Regions from separate parts of the Brevibacterium linens genome, predicted to be linked through region 1. Evidence: predicted binding sites of a transcription regulator. Region 1 holds the regulator's gene; the other holds the start of a gene.

Region 1 (10,205 bases):
CGACCTCGCCGAGCGCGCCGCGCTCACCCGCGTGGCCGGACTGTCGACCGAACTCGAAGACATCACCGAGGTCGAATACCGTCAGGTCCGCCTCGAACGCGTCGTCCTCGCCGGCATCTGGAACACCACCCAGGCCGAAGCCGAGAACTCGATCCGCGAACTCGCCGCACTGGCCGAAACCGCCGGTTCCGACGTCCTCGACGCGCTCATCCAGCGCCGCGACAAGCCGGATCCCGGCACCTTCCTCGGCAAGGGCAAGGCCGCCGAGCTCGCCGAGGTCGTCGCCTCCGTCGGCGCCGACACCGTGATCATCGACTCCGAACTCGCCCCCAGCCAGCGGCGCGGACTCGAGGACGTCATCAAGGTCAAGGTCGTCGACCGCGTCGCGCTCATCCTCGACATCTTCGCCCAGCACGCGAAATCCCGCGAAGGCAAGGCCCAGGTCGAACTCGCCCAACTCGAATACCTCCTGCCGCGTCTGCGCGGTTGGGGTGAGTCGTTGTCCCGGCAGGCCGGTGGTCGTGTCGCCGGCGGTGCCGGAATCGGCTCCCGCGGACCCGGTGAGACGAAGATCGAACTCGACCGTCGCCGCATCCGTGCGCGCATGTCGAAGCTGCGCCGGGAGATCAACGCCATGGCGCCGTCTCGAGAGACGAAGCGGAAGAACCGCGCCCGCCATCATGTGCCGTCCGTCGCGATCGTCGGGTACACGAACGCGGGCAAGTCCTCCCTGCTCAACCTGCTCACCAACGCCGAGGTGATGGTGCAGAACGCCCTGTTCGCCACCCTCGATCCGACCGTTCGGCAGGCCAAGACCGCCGACGGCATCGTCTTCACCTACACCGACACCGTCGGGTTCGTCCGCAACCTGCCCCACCAGCTCGTCGAAGCCTTCCGTTCGACCCTGGAGGAGGCCGCCGGTTCGGATCTGCTCCTCCACGTCGTCGATGCCTCCCACCCGGATCCGCACGGTCAGATCCAGGCCGTGCGCAATGTACTGGGGGACGTGGAGACCGGGGACATCCCCGAACTTCTCGTGTTCAACAAGGCCGATATCGCCGAGGAGGCTGTGATCACCGGCCTCCGCGCGGAGTACCCCGACGCCCAGTTCGTCTCCGCCGTCTCGAAGGAAGGGATCGACGACCTCATCGAGGCCATCGAGAACCGCCTCCCCGTCCCGGATATCGACATGACCGTGCTCATTCCCTATGAACGCGGTGACCTCGTGTCGAAGATCTACGCCCTCGGCACGGTCGAACACGAATCGCACGGCACGGAAGGCACCAGCCTGCAGGCGAAGGTGCCGACCGAACTCGTCGACGAACTGCGCGAATTCCAACGTCCGGACCTGGTCATCGACGAGTGAAAGCAGTCGAGAACCTCCTCGAATCCGCTGTCGGCGCCATCGGCGGATCGCCACGTGAGGGTCAGCAGGAGATGGCGCAGGCGGTCGCCTCGTCGCTGGACAAGGGAATCCATCTGCTCGTGCAGGCGGGAACCGGTACCGGCAAATCGCTGGCCTACCTGGTGCCTGCCGCCGAGTACGTCACCCGTACCGGCGGGAAGGTCGTCGTGTCCACGGCGACCCTGGCCCTGCAGACGCAGATCATCCACCGCGACCTGCCCCGGCTGTTCAAGGCCGTGAAGAAGGACCTCGACCCGCTGCCCCGAGCGGCACTGCTCAAGGGGCGGCGGAACTATGTGTGCAAGCACAAGCTCGCCGGCGGATACCCGGACGAGGGCGAGGGCATGCTCTTCGACCTGGGGGCCGACGCCGAGGCGGGACGCAAACCCACCGAACGCTCGGGCCTGGGGGAGGAGATCCAGCGGATCCGCACCTGGGAGAAGACCACCGACACCGGTGACCGGGACGACCTCCTGCCCGGTGTCAGCGATCGCGCCTGGTCACAGGTGTCCGTCAACGCCTTCGACTGCCTCGGATCGAACTGCCCGCTGTTCACCGAATGCTTCGCCGAAATCGCCCGGAACAAAGCCGCCGAAGCCGATATCGTCGTGACGAACCATGCGCTGCTGGCCATCGACGCCTTCGGGGAATCGAACGTGCTGCCCGAACACGATGTCATCATCATCGACGAGGCCCACGAGCTCAAGGATCGGGTGACCGGCGCCCTGTCGGGGCAGATCAACACGAGCATGCTCTCGGCGGCGACGAGCTCCGTGCGCAAGCACACCACTGTCCAGGACGGGGTCGTCTCGCTGCTCGACTCCGCCGCGGCGGCACTCGAACGCGCCCAGACCTCGGTGCCCGAGGGACTCATCCTGCATATGAGCGAGGCCCTCGGTCTGGCACTGGCGCAGATCCGTGACTCCGCCCGCCAGATCATCAACGACATCGGCGGCAAGACCGAGGATGCCGATGCCGGTCGGCAGATGGCCAAGGCGCGCTGCCAGGAGATCTTCGAACTCGCCGAACGCTTCTGTGACCCGGGCAAGAACGACGTCATCTGGCTGTCGCGCTCGACCTTCCGGGAGAAGGAGACGACGAATCTCGTCGTCGCGCCCTTGAGCGTGGCCGGGACCATGCGCAACGGCATCTTCGAAGAATCCACGGTTGTGGCCACCTCGGCGACTCTGTCCCTGGGTGGCAACTTCGACGCGGTGGCAGCCTCGTTGGGACTATTCGGACCGGATGCCCCGAAATGGGACAGCCTCGATGTCGGATCCCCGTTCGACTACGGGAAGCAGGGGATCCTCTATGTCGCTTCTCACCTGCCCAAACCCGGACGCAGCGGGCTGAGCGAGGAGGCGCTGACCGAACTCGAGAAACTCGTCGAATCCTCGAACGGCGGGGCACTGGGCCTGTTCTCCTCCCGGGCGGCGGCCAATGCGGCAGCCGAACACCTGCGGACGAAGTTCGATTTCCCCATCCTGCTCCAAGGCGATGACGGCCTGCCGGCGCTGGTCTCTCAGTTCACGGCCGACGAGGAGACCTGCCTGTTCGGAACCATGTCACTGTGGCAGGGAGTCGATGTGCCGGGACGGACGAACCGCCTGGTCGTCATCGACCGTCTGCCCTTCCCTCGCCCCGACGATCCGCTCATGCAGGCGCGAGCACGCGATGCCGACCAGCGGGGAGTCAACGGATTCATGGCGGTGTCGGCCACGCATGCCGCACTGCGTCTGGCTCAGGGCGCCGGACGCCTCATCCGGTCGACCAAGGACAGGGGAGTGGTGGCCGTGCTCGACTCACGGCTGCGCTCGGCCCGGTATGCCGGGTTCCTCGTCAATTCGATGCCGCGGATGTGGCCGACGACGAATTCCGGTCTCGTCCGCAAGAGCCTGGCACGGCTGGCCGAAACCGACGAAGGATGACACAAAGGCCCGCGACCGATTCGGTCGCGGGCCTTTGCGTTCAGACTGCGGAGAGCCGGCAAAGGGTCAGAGGCGACGGATGACGGCGACGACGAGGCCCATGATCTGCGCGTAGGTGCCGTCGATGGGTTCGTAGTTCTCGTTCTGCGGCATCAGCCACTGCTGACCGGCCTTGCGTTTGAGCGTCTTCACCGTGGCCTCGCCGTCGAGCAGGGCGGCGACGATCTGACCGTTGTCAGCTGTGTGCTGCTTGCGCACGACCACCCAGTCGTCGTGGCAGATGGCGGCCTCGATCATCGAATCGCCGACGACCTTGAGCAGGAACATCTCACCTGAGCCGACGACCTGGGTCGGCAAGGAGAAGACATCGTCGACTTCCTGTTCGGCCAGGATCGGACCACCGGCGGCGATGCGTCCGACGACCGGCACCTGCACGGTGTTGTTGGCCAGCTCCTCGTACTTCGCGCGCTCGGCCTCTTCCTCTTCGAACGGGTTGACCACTTCGATGGCACGCGGGCGCTTCGGGTCGCGGCGGACATAGCCGAGGCGTTCGAGCTGGGAGAGCTGGTGGGCGACGCTGGAGAGGGAGGCCAGCCCGGCGGCCTTGCCGATCTCGCGCATGCTCGGCGGGTAGCCGTTGGTCACGACCGCGCGTTCGATGGTCTCGAGCACGAGACGCTGACGGGGAGTGAGGCGGAAGTCGCCCTCACCGGAAGACCCCTCAGGGATCTGGACCACGTCGTCATCGGTGCGAGCGGCAGCGATCTCGCTGGCAACATCTTCGTTGCGAGGCCTGCCTCTGCCCCGTTTGTTCTGAACCATTGCTCGTTCCCCTTCGTTCTATTCCCTGCCGCTGAACGCCGTGATCTCCGCTTCGGAAATTCTCGTGTCAGTGCCGACTGAGATGGTTCTGACAGATCAATCAACAACGCTGGTTCCCTCTCATTGTCGCATAGATGTTCGAGTTGGACTGGACATTTGTTCGATTGGCATGTTGAATAGAACAGACGTTCTACCGATTACTGGTGGAATCGTACGAATGAAAGAGGTAATGCGATGTCTGCACAGAACACCGAGCTGCACCTGACCCCTCGTGGACGCCAGGCTGTGCGCCTTCTCCGGACCCTGCTCGTCGCTCTCGTCGTCATCGGCGGGGCGGTCCTCCTCGCCACCCAGTCGTTCTCGGCCGCTGCTGTTGCCGAATCGGAGTCGGAGAGCATCGGCATCGACGCCGAGGCGGTCGTCGTCGGTGAGGGCGAATCGCTGTGGACCGTGGCGTCGAATCTCGGCATCGAACGCGACACCCGCGATGTGGTTGCCGATATCGTCGAGATCAACCACCTGGACACCCCGACGGTTCACCCCGGCCAGACCCTCGACGTCCCCGTCCGCTGAGGCCGAACCCTGCTCGACCGGCAGGGCGCCGGCCCGACCGGCAGCGCGCTGACCCGTTCGATCGGATGAGCCGACCGGCCGATCTCGATGCCCGACCCGCCGCCCGGGCGGCGGGGACCTCTCGGTAGAATGATCGCCGTGGGAAACATCGACTCTCTGCCAGTGCGTTCAGACCTCGTCGGCCTCAAGCCGTACGGGGCTCCGCACCTCAATGTGCCGGTCCAGCTCAACGTCAACGAGAACGCATATCCGCTTCCGGACGTCGTCGTCGAGAGCATGCGCGCAGCCGTCGACGATCACTTCGCCGGACTCAACCGATATCCCGATCGCGAATTCACCGCACTGCGCGAACATCTCGTCACCTACTTGGACGGTGTGAACGAACGTGCCGGAGACACCGTCGACCTCGACCCCTCCATGATCTGGGCCGCCAACGGGTCGAACGAAGTGCTCAGCCATATCGTCCAGGCCTTCGGCGGACCGGGCCGCACCGTTCTCGGGTTCACTCCCTCCTATTCGATGCACCCGCTCATCACCACGGGCACCGGAGCCGATTGGCAGCACGTCGAACGCAAGGACGATTTCACTCTCGATGCCGAGACGGTCGCCGCCGAAGTGGCGCGGGCGAATCCGGACATCGTCTTCCTGTGCACCCCGAACAATCCGACCGGCACCTCGATCGGCCTCGACGTCATCGAAGCCGCCTACGACAACTGCGCAGGAATCGTCATCGTCGACGAGGCATATGCGGAATTCTCCCGCCCCGCCAAGTCCTCGGCGATGACTCTGCTCGACGGCCGGCCCCGCCTCGTCGTCTCCCGGACCATGAGCAAGGCCTTCGCCTGTGCTGGCCTGCGCTTGGGCTACGCCATCGCCGCCCCCGAGCTCATCGACGTCCTCCGCCTCGTCCGCCTGCCCTACCACCTGTCCGAGGTCACTCAGGTGCTCGCCTGCACGGCACTCGAACACGCGGAGCTGCTGCTGGGCAACGTCGACCGACTCATCGACTCGCGCAACCGCATGTCGAGCCACCTCGCCGAGGCGGGTTTCACCGTCCACGACAGCGATTCGAACTTCGTCCTCTTCGGCAACATCGCCTCACCGGCCGAGCTGTGGCAGAAGCTGCTCGATCGCGGAATCCTCATCCGCGATATCGGCATCACCGGCCACGCCCGCGTCAACGCCGGCACCGAGGCAGAGACCGAAGCGTTTCTGACCGCCATCGACGAGATCCTCGCCGACGACCCTGACCTCCTCGCGGACCGTCCGCAGTCTCCGACCCCGTCACCAGCCGCCCCGACGAAAGGCACTCCATGAGGCAGGCCCAGAACTCACGCACCACCTCCGAGTCCACGGTGTCCGTGTCCGTCAACCTCGACGGCACCGGTACCTCGACCATCTCCACGAGCGTGCCGTTCTTCGACCATATGCTCACCGCCTTGTCGAAGCACTCGATGATCGACCTCGACATCACCGCCACCGGCGACACCCACATCGACGTCCACCACACCGTCGAAGACACCTCCATCGTCCTCGGCCAGACCATTCGCGAAGCACTCGGCGACAAGGTCGGCATCCGCCGCTACGGCTTCGCCGCCGTGCCGCTGGACGAAGCACTGGCCCAGTGCGTCGTCGACGTCTCCGGTCGTCCCTACTTCGTCCACGAAGGCGAACCCGAAGGCCAGCAGTACCACCTCATCGGTGGTCACTTCACCGGTTCGATGACCTCCCACTCGCTGGAATCGATCGCCTTCAACGGCGGACTGACCGTCCACCTCGACCTGGTTCGCGGCCGCGACCCGCACCACATCGTCGAAGCCGAATTCAAGGCCTTCGCCCGCGCGCTGCGGCAGGCCGTCGAGACCGACCCGCGGAGCAACTCCGTTCCCAGCACCAAGGGAGTCCTGTGAGCACGACCGTCATCGTGACCCCTTTCGGGGTCGCCCAGCAGCTGGCCGCCGCCTGCGTGCTGTCGAACATCTCCGGCACCATCGTGCCGATCGGTGAGTTCAGCGGCATCGTCCTCGCCGACACCGATGTCGAAGCCGGCAACGAGGCGGCCGCGGCGATCTCGAAGCTCGCCGGCAAACATGAGGTCCTCCTCCTCGTGCGCAGCGAAGAGCAGATCGACGCCGGCCACTTCCGCCACGGCGCCCGAGAATCCGATGTGCCGGCCGGACTGGCACTGAAGAACCTCCCCGATGTCCTCGAAGGGCTGCTGCTCGAAACCGTTGCCGCAGACGACGTCGAAGGCAGCATCAGAACCGATTCGATGACGAAGCTGCAGGCCAGTGCGGCCACGATGAGCCCGGGACGGGCAGCCATGGCGCGCACGGCACTGCTGTGGATCATCGCCGCCGTCCTCGCCGGACTCGTCACCGCCTTCGGCATTGCGCTCGCGCTGGGCGGGAACACCATCGCCTGGGTCGTCGCCGTGCTCGGCGTCATCGTCCTCGGGTTCTCCCTGTGGAGGATCTGGTCAGTGCTGAGCAAGGGGGCGAAGCGATGAGGACAGTCGCCGTCCTCGACTACGGAGCCGGCAATGTCCGCTCCGCCGTGCGTGCAGTCGCCGCGGCCGGTGCCGAGGTCACGCTCACGGCCGACCGCGATGTCATCAACGACTCCGACGGACTGCTGGTCCCCGGGGTCGGCGCGTTTTCGGCCGTGATGGCCGGACTCGACAACGTCGGGGGAGTCGACCTCATCCGTGCCCGCCACGAACAGGGCCGACCGCTGCTCGGCATCTGCGTCGGCCTCCAGGTGTTCTTCTCCCGCGGTGAGGAACACGGCGTGAAGACCGACGGCATCGGCCTGTGGCCCGGCGCCGTCACCGGCCTCGAAGCCCCGGTCATCCCGCATATGGGTTGGTCGAAGGTCAGTGCACCTGCAGACTCGGCCATGTTCGCGGGCGTCGGGGACGAACGCTTCTACTTCGTCCACTCCTATGCCGCGACCGAGCCGCCGCCGAATGCGACGGTGACGACCGCCCGTCACGGCAGCGACTTCATCGCCGCTGTCGAGGACGGCACCACCTGGGCCGCACAGTTCCATCCCGAGAAGTCCGCCGAGGCGGGCGCCAGGCTGCTGCGCAACTGGCTCGCCTCGTTCGCCGCCGACAGCAGCCCCGACGGCGGTTTCGTCAGCACCAGCGATTCCGGCAGCATCGGCAGCACCCCCACAGACCCACTCAGCTCCTGACCGAGCACACCGACTATGGTTGCCTCAAACCCCGTGGCGCCCTGGCAGAAAGGTCACAATGACAGACAGTTCGAACAAGCTGGTCCTCCTCCCCGCCGTCGACGTCGCCGACGGCAAGGCCGTCCGCCTCGTCCAGGGCGAAGCCGGAACCGAAACCGACTACGGTTCACCCATCGACGCCGCCCAGGACTTCGAGAGCCGCGGCGCCGAATGGATCCACCTCGTCGACCTCGACGCCGCCTTCGGACGCGGATCGAACTCGGATCTGCTCAACCAGGTCGTCAAGGCCGTGGGGATCAAGGTCGAACTCTCCGGTGGAATCCGTGACACCGAAAGCCTCGAACGCGCACTCGACACCGGGGCCGAGCGCGTCAACATCGGCACTGCCGCCCTGGAGAACCCCGACTGGACCGCGGAGATGATCTCGCGCTTCGGCGATCAGGTCGCCATCGGCCTCGACGTGCGCGGAACCACCCTGGCCGCCCGCGGCTGGACGAAGGAAGGCGGAGACCTCTACGAAGTCCTGAACACCCTCGAAGCCGCCGGCTGCTCCCGCTACGTCGTCACCGATGTGCGCAAGGACGGCACCCTGCAGGGTCCCAATGTCGACCTGCTCAAGGACCTCGCGCAGAAGACCGATTCTCCGATCGTCGCCTCCGGCGGAGTCTCGAGCCTCGATGACCTGCGTGCCCTCCGTGAGCTCGTGCCCTTCGGCGTCGACTCCGCGATCGTGGGCAAGGCACTCTATGCCGGCAAGTTCACCCTGGAAGAAGCCCTCGACGTCGCAGGACGGTGAGCCGGTGAGCACGCACTCGCACGAGCCGCGCCGGCCGGACGAGCCGGGCCACTCGCCCGAGCCTCACGAGCCCCGGTCCGCCGCATCTGCCGACCAAGCAGGTGACGCCCAGGCCCCGACGGATTCCGCCGGTCAGGCGTGGGCGGGCCGGGACCTCAAACCCAACCCGTTCTCCGGTGACACCGGGCTGGCCGATGCGGCCCTGCTGGAGGCCATGACCCAGGTCGCTCAGGCACCCCTGGATCCTGCCGCACACCAGCAGGTCGTCCGGGCTCTGTCCGGGACCAGGCTCTACGCCCCGATCGTGCCGATGGCTCTCGACCAGGAGGTCGGGGAGAACGGGCTGATGGCCGACAACTCCTCGGAGATGGCGATGGTCCGCCTCCAAGCCGAGGACGGACGCGAGTGCACCCCGGGATTCTCCGGAATCCCACCATTGACGGCGTGGCATTCGGACGCCCGTCCCGTGCCGATCGAATCCGAGCGGCTCGTCCTCGGGGCGATCGAGGCCGAATCCCAGCTCGTCGTCCTCGACCCGGGTGCCGAGTCCTCATTTCTGCTGCGCCGTCCGGCGATGTTCGCGTTCGTGCAGTCCCAGCCCTGGACTCCGTCCTGGGCCGACGCCGAGGTCGCCGGGCGTCTGCGTGCCATCGCCGAGTCCTTCCCCTGGCTGGCTCGGATCGGTGTGAGTCCCGGCAGCAACAGCGTTCACCTCGGTGGGCCGGAGCTCGGCATCACGCTCGGCGTCGAGTCCGAGGTGGCCCCGGAGGAAGTGCGCCGGTTCCAGGAGGCCGTCGCCGGTGACGAGGACCTCGTCGCGAAGATCGATTCCCTGGCCATCCGCCTCGTCGAAGTCTGAGCGTTCCGGGCGTGTCAGATCGGCAGGGCCCCTATGCTTATGACCCATGAGCGAAATCCGTGACCTCAGTCACTCGACCGCGCCGGACGACAGCTACCTCGACGAGATGGCCCGGCAGACCCGGGCGCGAGCCGAGCAGGCCGCCGAGTGGTCCTCCGACTTCACCGGCGCCCCGGAGGCGAGCCGGTCCGTCGTCGCCGAGGGCCTCAACGCAGCCGAGGGCGACCTGACGGGCCTGCTCCACACCATCCACGGCCTTGCCGAGACCGCCTTCGAAGAATTCGATTCGGTGGCCGCGATCGCCTCGGTGCTGGACAATCACGGAGTCGACGTCGAGACCGGCCTCTACGGTGTGACGACGACCCTGCGCGCCACGACCGGTTCGGGCGACGGGCGCACGATCGCGATCCTCGCCGAATACGACGCCCTGCCCGAGATCGGGCACGCCTGCGGGCACAACATCATCGCCACCGCCGGAGTCGGCGCCTTCCTCGCCCTCCACGCCCTGTACGAGAAAGATCCTGCAGCCGTGCCGGGCACCGTCGTGCTGCTGGGCACCCCGGCCGAGGAGGGGCATTCGGGCAAGGAGGTCATGGCCCGGGCCGGTGCCTTCGACGGCATCGA
Region 2 (10,205 bases), 1.1 Mb from region 1:
CCGGCGGCTCCCCGCGGGCGGAGAACACCGGGTCCGCAGTCTCGGTGCCCTGGCCCCAGATGATCCGCGCGAAGTCCTCGGATCCGGGCCCCGGATTCGCTGTGCCGTCGAGCTGACCGAAGAGGTTCCGCTGGGTCTTCCCCTCCCCCGAGCTGCCGTAGGCACGTCGGAATCCGTCGCGCTGCCAGGCCACCTTCGCGAATGAGCGTGAGTCCTTGAACAGCATGCGCCTGGCATGTGCCAAGGTCAGCGGGTCGTCGCCGCAGATCTGCAGGAGCAGGTCACCCGTGCAGCGGTCCTCATCGAGGCGATCGATCGAGAACGCCTCCAGCGGCTTCAACCAGTCCGGGACATGGTCCTTTCCTGCCAATGCCACCAGTGCGGCGCCGAATCCGAAAGTCACCGTCAGCCGGGCGGGGTCGACGGCGAGTTCGGATTCGGAGTCGGCCAACGGCGCCTGCCCCTGCGTCAGTGCGGCCGCATCCGCGGTGAGCAGCCGCAGCCAGCGCACCGCCTCGGCGGCCGTGATCCCGGGCCCCAGTGTGAACGCAATGAAGTGCGCATACGCCTGCGCCGGGGTTTCGACACCGGACTGATGAGTGCCGTAGAACGGCTCGGTCTGCGGCCCGTTCGCCCCGTCCAGATCTCGCCGAGACGGCCCGCCGTCACCGGCGCTCGCGCCCTGCGATTCGGAGCCGCGGCCGAGTGCGAATCCGCCCGTGGCACCGACGATTCCGACGCCGCCGGCTGCGGCCGCCGAGGTCAGGAGACCGCGGCGGCTGAAGCCGGGGCGACCGGGCTCAGTGGTCACCGTGATCTCCGTGGTCGGAGCCCTCGTCGTCGCCGAGGTCTTCGTCGTCGCCATGGTCGGCGTGGTCGGCATTCTCGCCGTCGCTGGAGCCTTCGGCTTCACCGGGCGCGTAGTCTTCCTGGGCTCCGGAGTACTCCTTCGCCACGGCAGTGACCTCGACGGTCTCGCCGTCGGCGGTGACGAGGTCGAGGCTGATCTGCTCGCCCGGCTTGATGGCCTTCTTCAGGCCCATGATCATGATGTGATCGCCCCCGGGTTCGAGGTCGAGGCTCTCCCCGGCCGGGATGGTGAAGCCGCCCTTCTTCTCCTGCATGGACATTCCGCCGGAACCGTCGCCTTCGGTTTCGTGGAGTTGGACCATCTTCGCGTCCGCGTACTTCGCTTCGACGAGGGTGATGTCCTGGTCGGTGTTGTTCTTCAGTTCGCCGAAGACTGCGGTCATTCCGTCGTCGGCGGCCTTGACCCAGGCGCCGTCGAGGCTGAGCGCCTCGGCGTCGACTCGGCTGTCCACAGTGTCCGCTGAGGCGGAGCTGCTGCCTCCGGCCTGCGTCGACCCGGCTGCCGTGCTGTCGTCGTGACCGCAGCCTGCCAGGCCGATGGCGACGGCGATGGGCAGGGCAACGGCTAGGGTGATGTTCTTTCGCATGATGTCTGCACTTTCGTCATTCAGGTGCAGTCGAGCACGGGTCGATCATGCAGGCTCGCCAATCGGCTCGAGCCTGGAGCCGCAGAGTCTCTGCCGCTGATGCGGCGGATTGGCTCGACTGTCACCAGGGGTCGGGTCGCCGCCGCTGAGGGGTCGGTCGCCCGATGATGGATGGGTTCACCCAGAGAACGGGTGCGAGACGACGATTGAATCGCCGTGGGAGGTGTCAGACGAGTGCGGGCGGGCCGCGCCGATAGTTCGGACCGACGACCGCCGAGGTGACCGGCTGCGGCAGTCGGAACGAAGCGCTGAGCTTGCGGAACGGTTCGTCGGCCAGGACCCCGGCCGCCTCGGAGAGGGCACGCAGTGCACCGATCAGCGGCCCCAGGGCCAGCTGCAGAATGCTGAGGACGATGTCCTCACCGCGCTTGAGGAGCACGGCGGTGACGAGGACGGCGACGAGGTGGGCGATGATCATCCCCGCCGAGGCGGCACCGTGGTTCGCATGTCCGAGCGCGGATGCGGCCGGACCGAGATCAAGGGAGCCCGGGGCCGGGACGATGTGTCCGGCGTGGGCGTGGAGGGCCGCCTCGGCGGAGGTGGAACCGGTCCCTGCGGTCCCGGTCTGACCGGTTCCGGAATGGGCGGTTCCCGTGTGCGCCCCCGCATGGGCGAGGGTGCGGGCGGACCAGCTCATCGTCAGGTGCATGAGCACCTGCCCGAGGCCGAGCAGTCCGGCCAGAGTGAGATAGCCCAGGCGCCTGCCGGCGACGATCATCGCCGCCCACAGGACGAGGACGAAGACGACCACAGTGCCGGGAACCGAGATTCCGCCTCCGGCGGCGAGGTGCATGAGCAGGGCGAGGAGGGTCGTGAAGAGAGCGGCGAAGAGCGCGCGCACGGACTTCGTCCATCCGGTCATGGGTCCTCCTCTCAGCTCGCTCCCACATTCTACTCAACGTAGAACACTTTCGGGAAGGCGGCTGAGCCTACATCCGCAGCCAGGTATCGGCGGTCTTCTTGACCATAGCGCCGGCGCCAGCGGCAGCATCGCCCCAGGTGACAAGCTTTCCGTTGGGATCTGTGGTGGAGTCGGAGAGGACGACGACGTCGAAGTTGCACACAAGGCCCGCCATCGCCGAGGCGTAGACGGCTCCGGGGGTGCTCGCCGAGGAGGCGCTGGCGTCGGCATCGCCTCCCGCTTCGGCGGCAGGGTCAGTGGCATCGCTGCCAGCTCCAGCGCCTGGCTCGCCTGTGTTGGCGTCGGCGCCGGGCGTGGCCGAGGTGGCGTCGGCGCCGGCGATGATGATCCGGTCGACGGAGAGGTCATGCAGACCTGCGGCCAGATCGTCGATGCCTTCGAACACATCGGGGCTCTCGGAGCGGAGTACGAGATCCTCTTCGTCGGGAACGAAGATGCTCAGCTCCTCATCGGGAGTGTCGGCGAGGTCGGCCTTCGTCGACGCGAAGATGAGCACACCGCCCACAGCGCGGGTCCGGGTGACGATATCGCCGAGGGTCTCCATGGCGTCATCGCTGGGGTAGCTGGCGTCGTCGGTATCAATGAGGAGCAGGGCATCCATACTCCAATCGTGCCACGACCGCCTGACACTTTCGAAGCCGGAACACTGCCGCGGAGGCCTCCGTGAAGTGGGCCGGAGGCAGCACGAGTCATCGGCATGCGCTTCTGCAGACATCTGGCAAGAGTCTATGGTTCTATGATCGAACATCGACGAACACGTTATATCTATTCGAACTTTTTTTCGATTCTCTATGGCATTCTATTGCCTTGGAGAGTAAACTGGATTCCAACAACAACGATGTTGGTGAACGGAAATCATCCCCATGACCCTCACTCCCGAACGCAGCTCCGATCATTCCGCTCGGAACGCCGACAACTCCCCGCAGACCAGCGGTCACCCGCTGCTGGCCGACGAAGAGTGGGCGGATCTCAGCCGTTTTGCGCCCGAGGTCACCTCTTCGATCACTCAGCTGATGAGCCTCAAAGATGAGCTGCGCACGTTCGATCGCCCCATGGGACCGGAACAGGCCATCATGCTCGCCGATGGGGTCGAGGCGATCACACGCATCAACGACGCGTTGTCGACGCTCGCACTCTCCGTCTGCGAACGCGTCGGAACACCCAGCGATTTCGGCGCCAAGTCGACGAAATCGCTCATCGAGAACCGATTCAACCTCACCGGCGCGGAGGCGAACCGCCGCACCGATATGGCCAAGAACCTCGGCGGACGCGTCGATATGGCCGGCCAGGCTCTGCCGCCTCTCTACCCGGTCGTCGCGGATGCGCTCCATGCCGGCACGATCTCCGCCGCCCAGGCGTCTGTCATCGAAGACTGCATGCGCAAGCTGCCCACGTGGGTCAGTCAGGCCGTCCGCAGTGACGTCGAGACACGATTGGTCGACAACGCACCCAAGGTCCGCCTCAAGGACCTGCGCGAGATCTTCGGCAAACTCATGGGCTACATCGACCCGGACGGAGAAGAACCGAAAGACTCAAGCGACCGCTCGGCTTACAACATGTCCATGCGTGCCAGGGCCAACGGCGACTGGGAGCTGCGTGGGCTGCTCGACCCCGTCACCGGGGGCACTCTCAACGGACTGCTGACCTCACGGATCCAAGCTGCGGGAGAAGACGACAAGACCAACGCTGACAAAGCCGGCACCGACACCGCCGGTGCTGACGAGAGCGGCGCCGGCATCAAGACCGCCGCTCCTGAGGCAACGAGCTCGCCGCTGCCCGATGAAGAGCTGCTCGAGATCGTCGATGCGGTGCTCTCCGGCGACCGGTATGACGCGAAGCGAGTTCCGGAACCCGATCTCGATGCAGCTCGCACGACCGGGAATCCGGCCGCCGCCCCCGGCGTCGGCATTCGTGAGGACGGCGGTTTCGTCGACGTCAGCGCCGAACAGCCCTCGGCACGTGAATGGATCTACGAACGATTCGCCGGCCTCGTCACCACGATCGATAAACAGCGGACGGCTGCAGGAGCGCCTTATGCTCTCGTCATCAACGCCACCGCCGAAGATCTGGCCAAAGGCACGGGACACGGCACCACGGGCGCCGACAATCCCATTCCCATCAAGGAACTGAGGAGAAACGGCCTCAACGGCTCGCTGTTCTTCCACCTCATGAGCGACAAGGCCAAGACGATGCAGGTGGCCACAGAACAGCGCTTCGCCAATCGCAGACAGCTGGCAGTGATCACCGCCCGCGACCGAGGCTGCACCTTCCCCGGCTGTGACGCCCCTCCCGGTTGGTGCGATGCCAACCATGTGATTCCATGGACGCTCGGCGGCAAGACGGAGATCAACAATCTCGCGCTGCTCTGCAGCCATCATCACCACCTGCTCGACCGCACCGATTGGGACACGGTGATGCTCTTCGACGGGCGACCGGCCTACGTTCCGCCCGCCGCAAAGGACCCGGCTCGTAAGCCGATCCTCCACGCCCGCTTCATCGCGGACGACATCGTCGACTCCCTGTTCGACAAATAGCCGCCCCACTTTCAGGGGACAGCTGTGCCCACTTTCCAAGTTCAGCCGGGCTCAGCCGGATTCAACTCGGCTCGGTCCGGTTCAGCCCGGTTCGGTCCGGTTCGGCCCGATTCAGTCCGGTTCGGCCCGGTTCAGCTGCGTGACGGGCGCAGTCGCATCGGTCAGCCCTTCGAACTCAACGAGGCTCAGACGGATTCAGCAATGTTCGACCGGAGTCAACCGCCGAACCGCGAGCCTCGGATGCTCATGTCCCCATCGAGGAGCAGGAGTTCAGCCGGCATTCCGGGAGCCAACAGGCTGCCGGCATCGGCGGCACCACCCACCGCACGCAGAGAATCACCCGACCCCGGCACACCACCCACTGCACGCAGTGGAACGAGCCCCGCGGACTGCACAGCGTCGAACGGGCTGACCCCGACCTCGGTGACGGCCCGCTTCACGGCTTCGTCCATCGTCAACGTGGACCCCGCGATGGCTCCCTGAGTGCCGTCGGCGGTGACCAGGCGCGCCGCGGCATCCTTGACTTCGACCGGGAGCGAACCGAGGTGATAGCTCCCGTCGTGCAGGCCCGTCGCCGCCATGGCATCGGTGATGAGCGCGAGGCGTCCGGGCACGAGTTCATGGAGCATGCGCGCGACAGGGGCGACGACGTGGACGCCGTCATTGATGAGTTCGACGGTGACATGCTCAGCTTCGGCCGCAGCCAGGACCGGCCCCGGAGCACGATGATGGATGCCCGGCATCGCGTTGAATGCGTGGGTGAGGATGCTTGCTCCCGCCTCGAACGCCTGCGCGGTCAGTTCGAAGTCGGCGGCCGTATGACCGACGGCCACACGCACGCCCGCCGCAGAGAACCGCGCGATCGCATCGAGCGCACCGGGCAGTTCGGGGGCAATCGTGATCTGCGCGAGAGTTCCGTCTGCGGCTTCGAGGATCGCCTCGGCGGCCTCCGGGGTCGGCGACGTGAGCACCTCAGGGGCATGCGCACCCTTGAAATCCGGAGACAGGAACGGCCCTTCGGCATGCAGCCCCATGACCATGGCCCGATCGCGGACGAGACCGGCTCCGGCACGCAGGGACCGGCACAGACCGTCGATCGTGTCCGAGACGTAGGACAGCGCGAGCCTGCCGGTGCCGTGAGCCCGATGCACGTCGAGGATCGCATCCATCGCCTCGATCCCGTCCTCGGCGCTTGCGCCGCCCGCACCGTGGCAGTGGATGTCGACGAACGCGGGAGCCACGTATCCGCCGGCGGCGTCGATGACCTCTCCCCGCCCCGAGGCGGCTCCGTCCTTCCAGCCGTCCCCACGGCCCCGTGCCGTGACCGTACCTTCGGCGATCGCGATCCACGTATCCGCGGTCTCCTCGGTGAACGTCGCCCGATCACCGTCGAGGACGCACGCATTGTGGATGACCGCCTCGGCGGGGATCTGTGCGGTCTGTGTCATCGAGGTCCTTCCATCGCTCTGCGAACACAACATTCAGGGTACGGAATCGGATTGTGAACTGCCTACCGCAGGGTCCCGGCGAGCTCCCCCTCCGCAGGGTCCCGGCGAGCAGAGTGTCGACGGGCGGGGTCCCGGCGAGCTCCCCCTCCGCAGGGTCCCGGCGAGCAGAGTGTCGACCGGCGGTGTGCCGGCGAATCGGCTATCGGCTCGTCCCGGGGGCGCGGACGAACCAGTAGCCGCCCCGAACCGGCAGCCGCCCCGCCCCGGGGCGCAGACGAACCGTTTGCCTCCCCACCTCAGGAAGCCGACGGATCGACTGCCGACTCAGCCCAGCGTGCGGACTCGGTCCGCGTCGATGCCGAGCACGTGCGAGTCGAGGAACGCGAGCACGGTTCGGTACCAGACCTCGGCGTTCCCACGGCCGAGGATCCAATGCCCCTCGTCGGGGAAATAGAGGAACCGGTGCTGAGTGTCGCCATCGGCGTCGAGCGGAGTCTTCGCCCGGGTGAGCAGGTCCAGCCACAGTTCCTGGCCCTGCCCGATCGGCACCCGGTAGTCCTTGTCACCGTGGATGACGAGCATCGGCACCTCGATGTCATCGGCGAACAGGTGCGGCGAATACTGCGCCGACTGTTCCCGCATCGCCTGATCCCAGGACGAATTGTCCGTCGTCCGCCCCATCGACGTGGTGTTCCACAGGGAGGCATGGGTGACGATGCACTTGAACGCGCTGCCGGTGTGCCCGGCCACCCAGTTGGCCATGTACCCGCCGTAGGATCCGCCAGCCAGGCCGATGCGTTCGGCATCGATGTCCGTCCTCTCCCCTGCGGCCTCGGTCAGCGCCATGATGTCGGTGAACGGAGTGCCGCCGAGCTGCTGCTGCCCGCGATCGATCATCGCCTGCCCATATCCGGTGGAGATCGCCGGATCCGGCAGCAGCACAGCATAACCGGCGGCCGCAAAAGGACCCGGATTCCACCGGTAGGTCCACGCATTCCACGACCCCCACGGTCCGCCGTGGGCGAAGACGACGAGCGGATGCGGCCCCTCCCCCTCCGGCAGGACCAGCCACGCACGGATCGGCGTGCCGTCCTCGGCACGGACCTCCACCTCGGTGAGGGTGCCTTCCTCGTCGAGGACCGTCGCCGGGTTCGCGAGTTCGCTGATGACCCCGGTGGCGAGGTCGACGGAGAGCGGCAGAGGCGCGACATCGATCGCCGAGGCGGTCGCCACGACCGTGTCCTCACGCAGGGCCAGCCCCGAGAACGAATACTTCTGATCGGTTCCCCCGACGAGCCGCCTGGGCTGCGCATCATTGACATCACCGATGAAGATGCTGCCGCGGCCGTGATCATCGGCGGTGGCCACAATGGTCGAATCGTCCGCCCAGATCGGAGAGAACCAGAAGTCGGCATCCGGCCACACGGACTTCAGTTCCGCGGTCTCCAGGTCGAGGACCTTGAGTTCGGCCGCGAGGTTGGTCTGCGGAGTCCAGGCTTGTACGCGGGTGACCAGCGCTTTCGTTCCGTCCGGGCTGATGGCTTCGATGTCGAAGCTGTGATCGGCTGCCGGTTTCGTCAGACGGTGCAGTTCGGGTTCCCCGTCGAGGTCCACGCGCCAGATCTCACTGGCCTCGAGCTGGCCGGGGATCGGCTTCTCGAGCTGGACGAGGACGAAGCGTGCCTCATCGTCGACGGCCCAGTCGACCAGTCGACCGGACGGCAGAGACAGGTAGCGGAACCCCAAGCCCGACGGGGTACTCAGCTCGTCGCTGACTTCGGGAAAGTCGGCGGCCGCCTCGTTGAGGGTGGCCACGGCCAGGGTCTGTCGGCCCGGCCCCAGATCGTGATCCCAGCGGCGGACCGGAAACCCGGTGTGGAGGATCCCGCTGACCTTCGCGTCACTGCGTTCGGAGCTGAATTCCTGATGGTCGTTTTCGTCGGCGGCCCATGTATGGACGGGAAACTCGACGACGATGGTCTCGCCCTTGACCTCGATGCGGGAGAAACCGCCCGAGTGGTCGGCGAGTTTGCGGGCCTCTCCGTTGTCCGGCAGCGCCCACAGGCTCGGGGACTCAGCATCTTTGCCGTCCTCGCCTTTGCGCTTGGAGGCGAAGACGATCGTGCCGTTCTCACTCAGCGCGGCCGGACCCACGGACTGGTCGCCGCGAGTGATGCGTCGGGGCTCCTCCCCGCTGATATCGGCGAGGTGGCTGAGAGAGGAATTGCCCTCGGAGTTGAGGAACGAGTACTGGGCGATGACGCGGCCGTTCTGATTCGTCAAGAGGCCTTGCAGGCGGCGGGCGTCGAGGAGTCGGGTCACTGCATCGTGGGTCGTCATCTTCCCATCCTAGGTCCCAACGTCGACTCCCGGGTGAGATCCGAGAAAACTCCAGTTCACCGAGGCGGCCGGTCGGTCCGCGTTCGCGGTCGGGATCGCCGAGGCGGCCGGCCGGATTGCGTTCGCGGTCCGGGGCGCGTTCGCGGTCAGGGCAGTCGGGGGTCGCGGCCACGTGATCGCCGCGCCGTTCGACACTCCGCGGAAAGTCAGCGGAAGCTCGGTGCCGGAACCCTCTCACCATCGATCGTCACCGTCGGCAGCATCTTCTTGAAGTCCTCCGCCACTTCGGTGTTCGTCTTCGGTGTGCGCATCTCGATGGACAGATTCACCAGGCGTCCGTTGATCTTGTAACCCGTCTGCACGCCGAACGCATAAGTGGGTTTGCTGTTGAGAGCGAGGATCTCTGTGGGACCGACTTCACCCTGATAGCTCCAGTACTCCCCCGCGGCCAGAGATCCCGTCTGCTCGGCCAACACCTGTGAGTCCTGTTCGGAGAAGTTGTAGCGTCGCTTACTGTCGACGACTTCCTGCGCGCTGTCACCGTATTCGTCAGTGCAGTTGACGAGGATGATATCGGCGCGAGAACTGTCATTGCCGTGAGTGAAGACGTGGAACTGATCGGTGCTGCCGCTGCTGTCCCTCCAGTCATCGCCGAGCGCGAAGCTGAGTTCGACCGGGCAGCTGCCGCCGAATGTCACCGACGTCTTCGTCATCCCCTCGGGGATTCCGGCCTCGGTGGGTGTGCCCGTGGGCTCGGGGCCGGCGGTCTCCTGCACACCGATCCGCATGGGCCCGGAAGATTTGTCTTCGGTGCGGATCTGGAAGACCGAACACCCGCTGAGCAGGACGGTCAGTGCGAGTGTGCCGGCGGCCGCGGCTCGCCGCACCGAGGCTGGTCTGCCCGAGACGGCTCTGCCCATTGCGGACCTCCCCGCTGGGAGGCCCTTCGACGCGACGCTCCCCGCGGAGGAGGTCGACGATGCCGCTCGTCCGGTCACCGGTCTCACCGCTGGTCACCGTGCCGACGCTGGTCCGGGTACCCCGCTTCCGGGCCGTTCTGGTTCGGCTGAGCCTGTCCGTACTGCTGCTGAGGCGGCTGCTGACCTGAATTGGGCTGGCTGCCCACGTGCGGCTGGCCGGTGGGTCTGGGGCCGCCGGCGGGAGGCGGGCTGCCGACCGGTTGCTGTCCGAAACTCTGCGGCCCGGAATCGGACTGACCGCCCACGCGCGGCTGTCCATAGCCCGGGTTCTGTCCGCCGACGTTCGGTGCCTGCCGGGGCGGTTTGAACTGCGAATGCTGGCCGGAATCGGGTGGGAATCCACCAAAGACCGACTCCCCCGTCCGACGGTTGACCAGGTTTCCGTCGACTCTCTCGAGGCGACGCTTCGACGTCCGCCGGGGAGTGCCGAGGATCCGCCCCTGCAGTTCGGCCTCATTCGGCTG

The links. The regulator LexA, encoded in region 1, represses DNA repair genes until DNA is damaged. The targets are predictions, from matches to a motif close to TCGAACANNTGTTCGA.
Region 2: a site for LexA is predicted at 3,209-3,224, ahead of CXR29_RS16205 (HNH endonuclease signature motif containing protein). Genes of this name have one in related genera too.

The regions. Positions count from the first base shown of each region.
Region 1 covers NZ_CP026734.1:2,462,959-2,473,163, reverse strand. Annotated here, with positions in the region: gene hflX (GTPase HflX) at 1-1,366, shown strand, start outside; gene CXR29_RS11190 (ATP-dependent DNA helicase) at 1,363-3,333, shown strand; gene lexA (transcriptional repressor LexA) at 3,400-4,155, opposite strand; gene CXR29_RS11180 (LysM peptidoglycan-binding domain-containing protein) at 4,390-4,728, shown strand; gene CXR29_RS11175 (histidinol-phosphate transaminase) at 4,867-6,045, shown strand; gene hisB (imidazoleglycerol-phosphate dehydratase HisB) at 6,042-6,638, shown strand; gene CXR29_RS11165 (hypothetical protein) at 6,635-7,237, shown strand; gene hisH (imidazole glycerol phosphate synthase subunit HisH) at 7,234-7,926, shown strand; gene priA (bifunctional 1-(5-phosphoribosyl)-5-((5-phosphoribosylamino)methylideneamino)imidazole-4-carboxamide isomerase/phosphoribosylanthranilate isomerase PriA) at 7,985-8,722, shown strand; gene CXR29_RS11150 (SseB family protein) at 8,673-9,581, shown strand; gene CXR29_RS11145 (M20 family metallopeptidase) at 9,628-10,205, shown strand, end outside.
Region 2 covers NZ_CP026734.1:3,583,817-3,594,021, forward strand. Annotated here, with positions in the region: gene CXR29_RS16185 (Dyp-type peroxidase) at 1-883, opposite strand, end outside; gene CXR29_RS16190 (copper chaperone PCu(A)C) at 801-1,457, opposite strand; gene CXR29_RS16195 (hypothetical protein) at 1,684-2,379, opposite strand; gene CXR29_RS16200 (hypothetical protein) at 2,447-3,040, opposite strand; gene CXR29_RS16205 (HNH endonuclease signature motif containing protein) at 3,303-4,973, shown strand; gene CXR29_RS16210 (N-acetylglucosamine-6-phosphate deacetylase) at 5,189-6,421, opposite strand; gene CXR29_RS16215 (S9 family peptidase) at 6,746-8,761, opposite strand; gene CXR29_RS16220 (hypothetical protein) at 8,968-9,681, opposite strand; gene CXR29_RS16225 (sensor histidine kinase) at 9,765-10,205, opposite strand, start outside.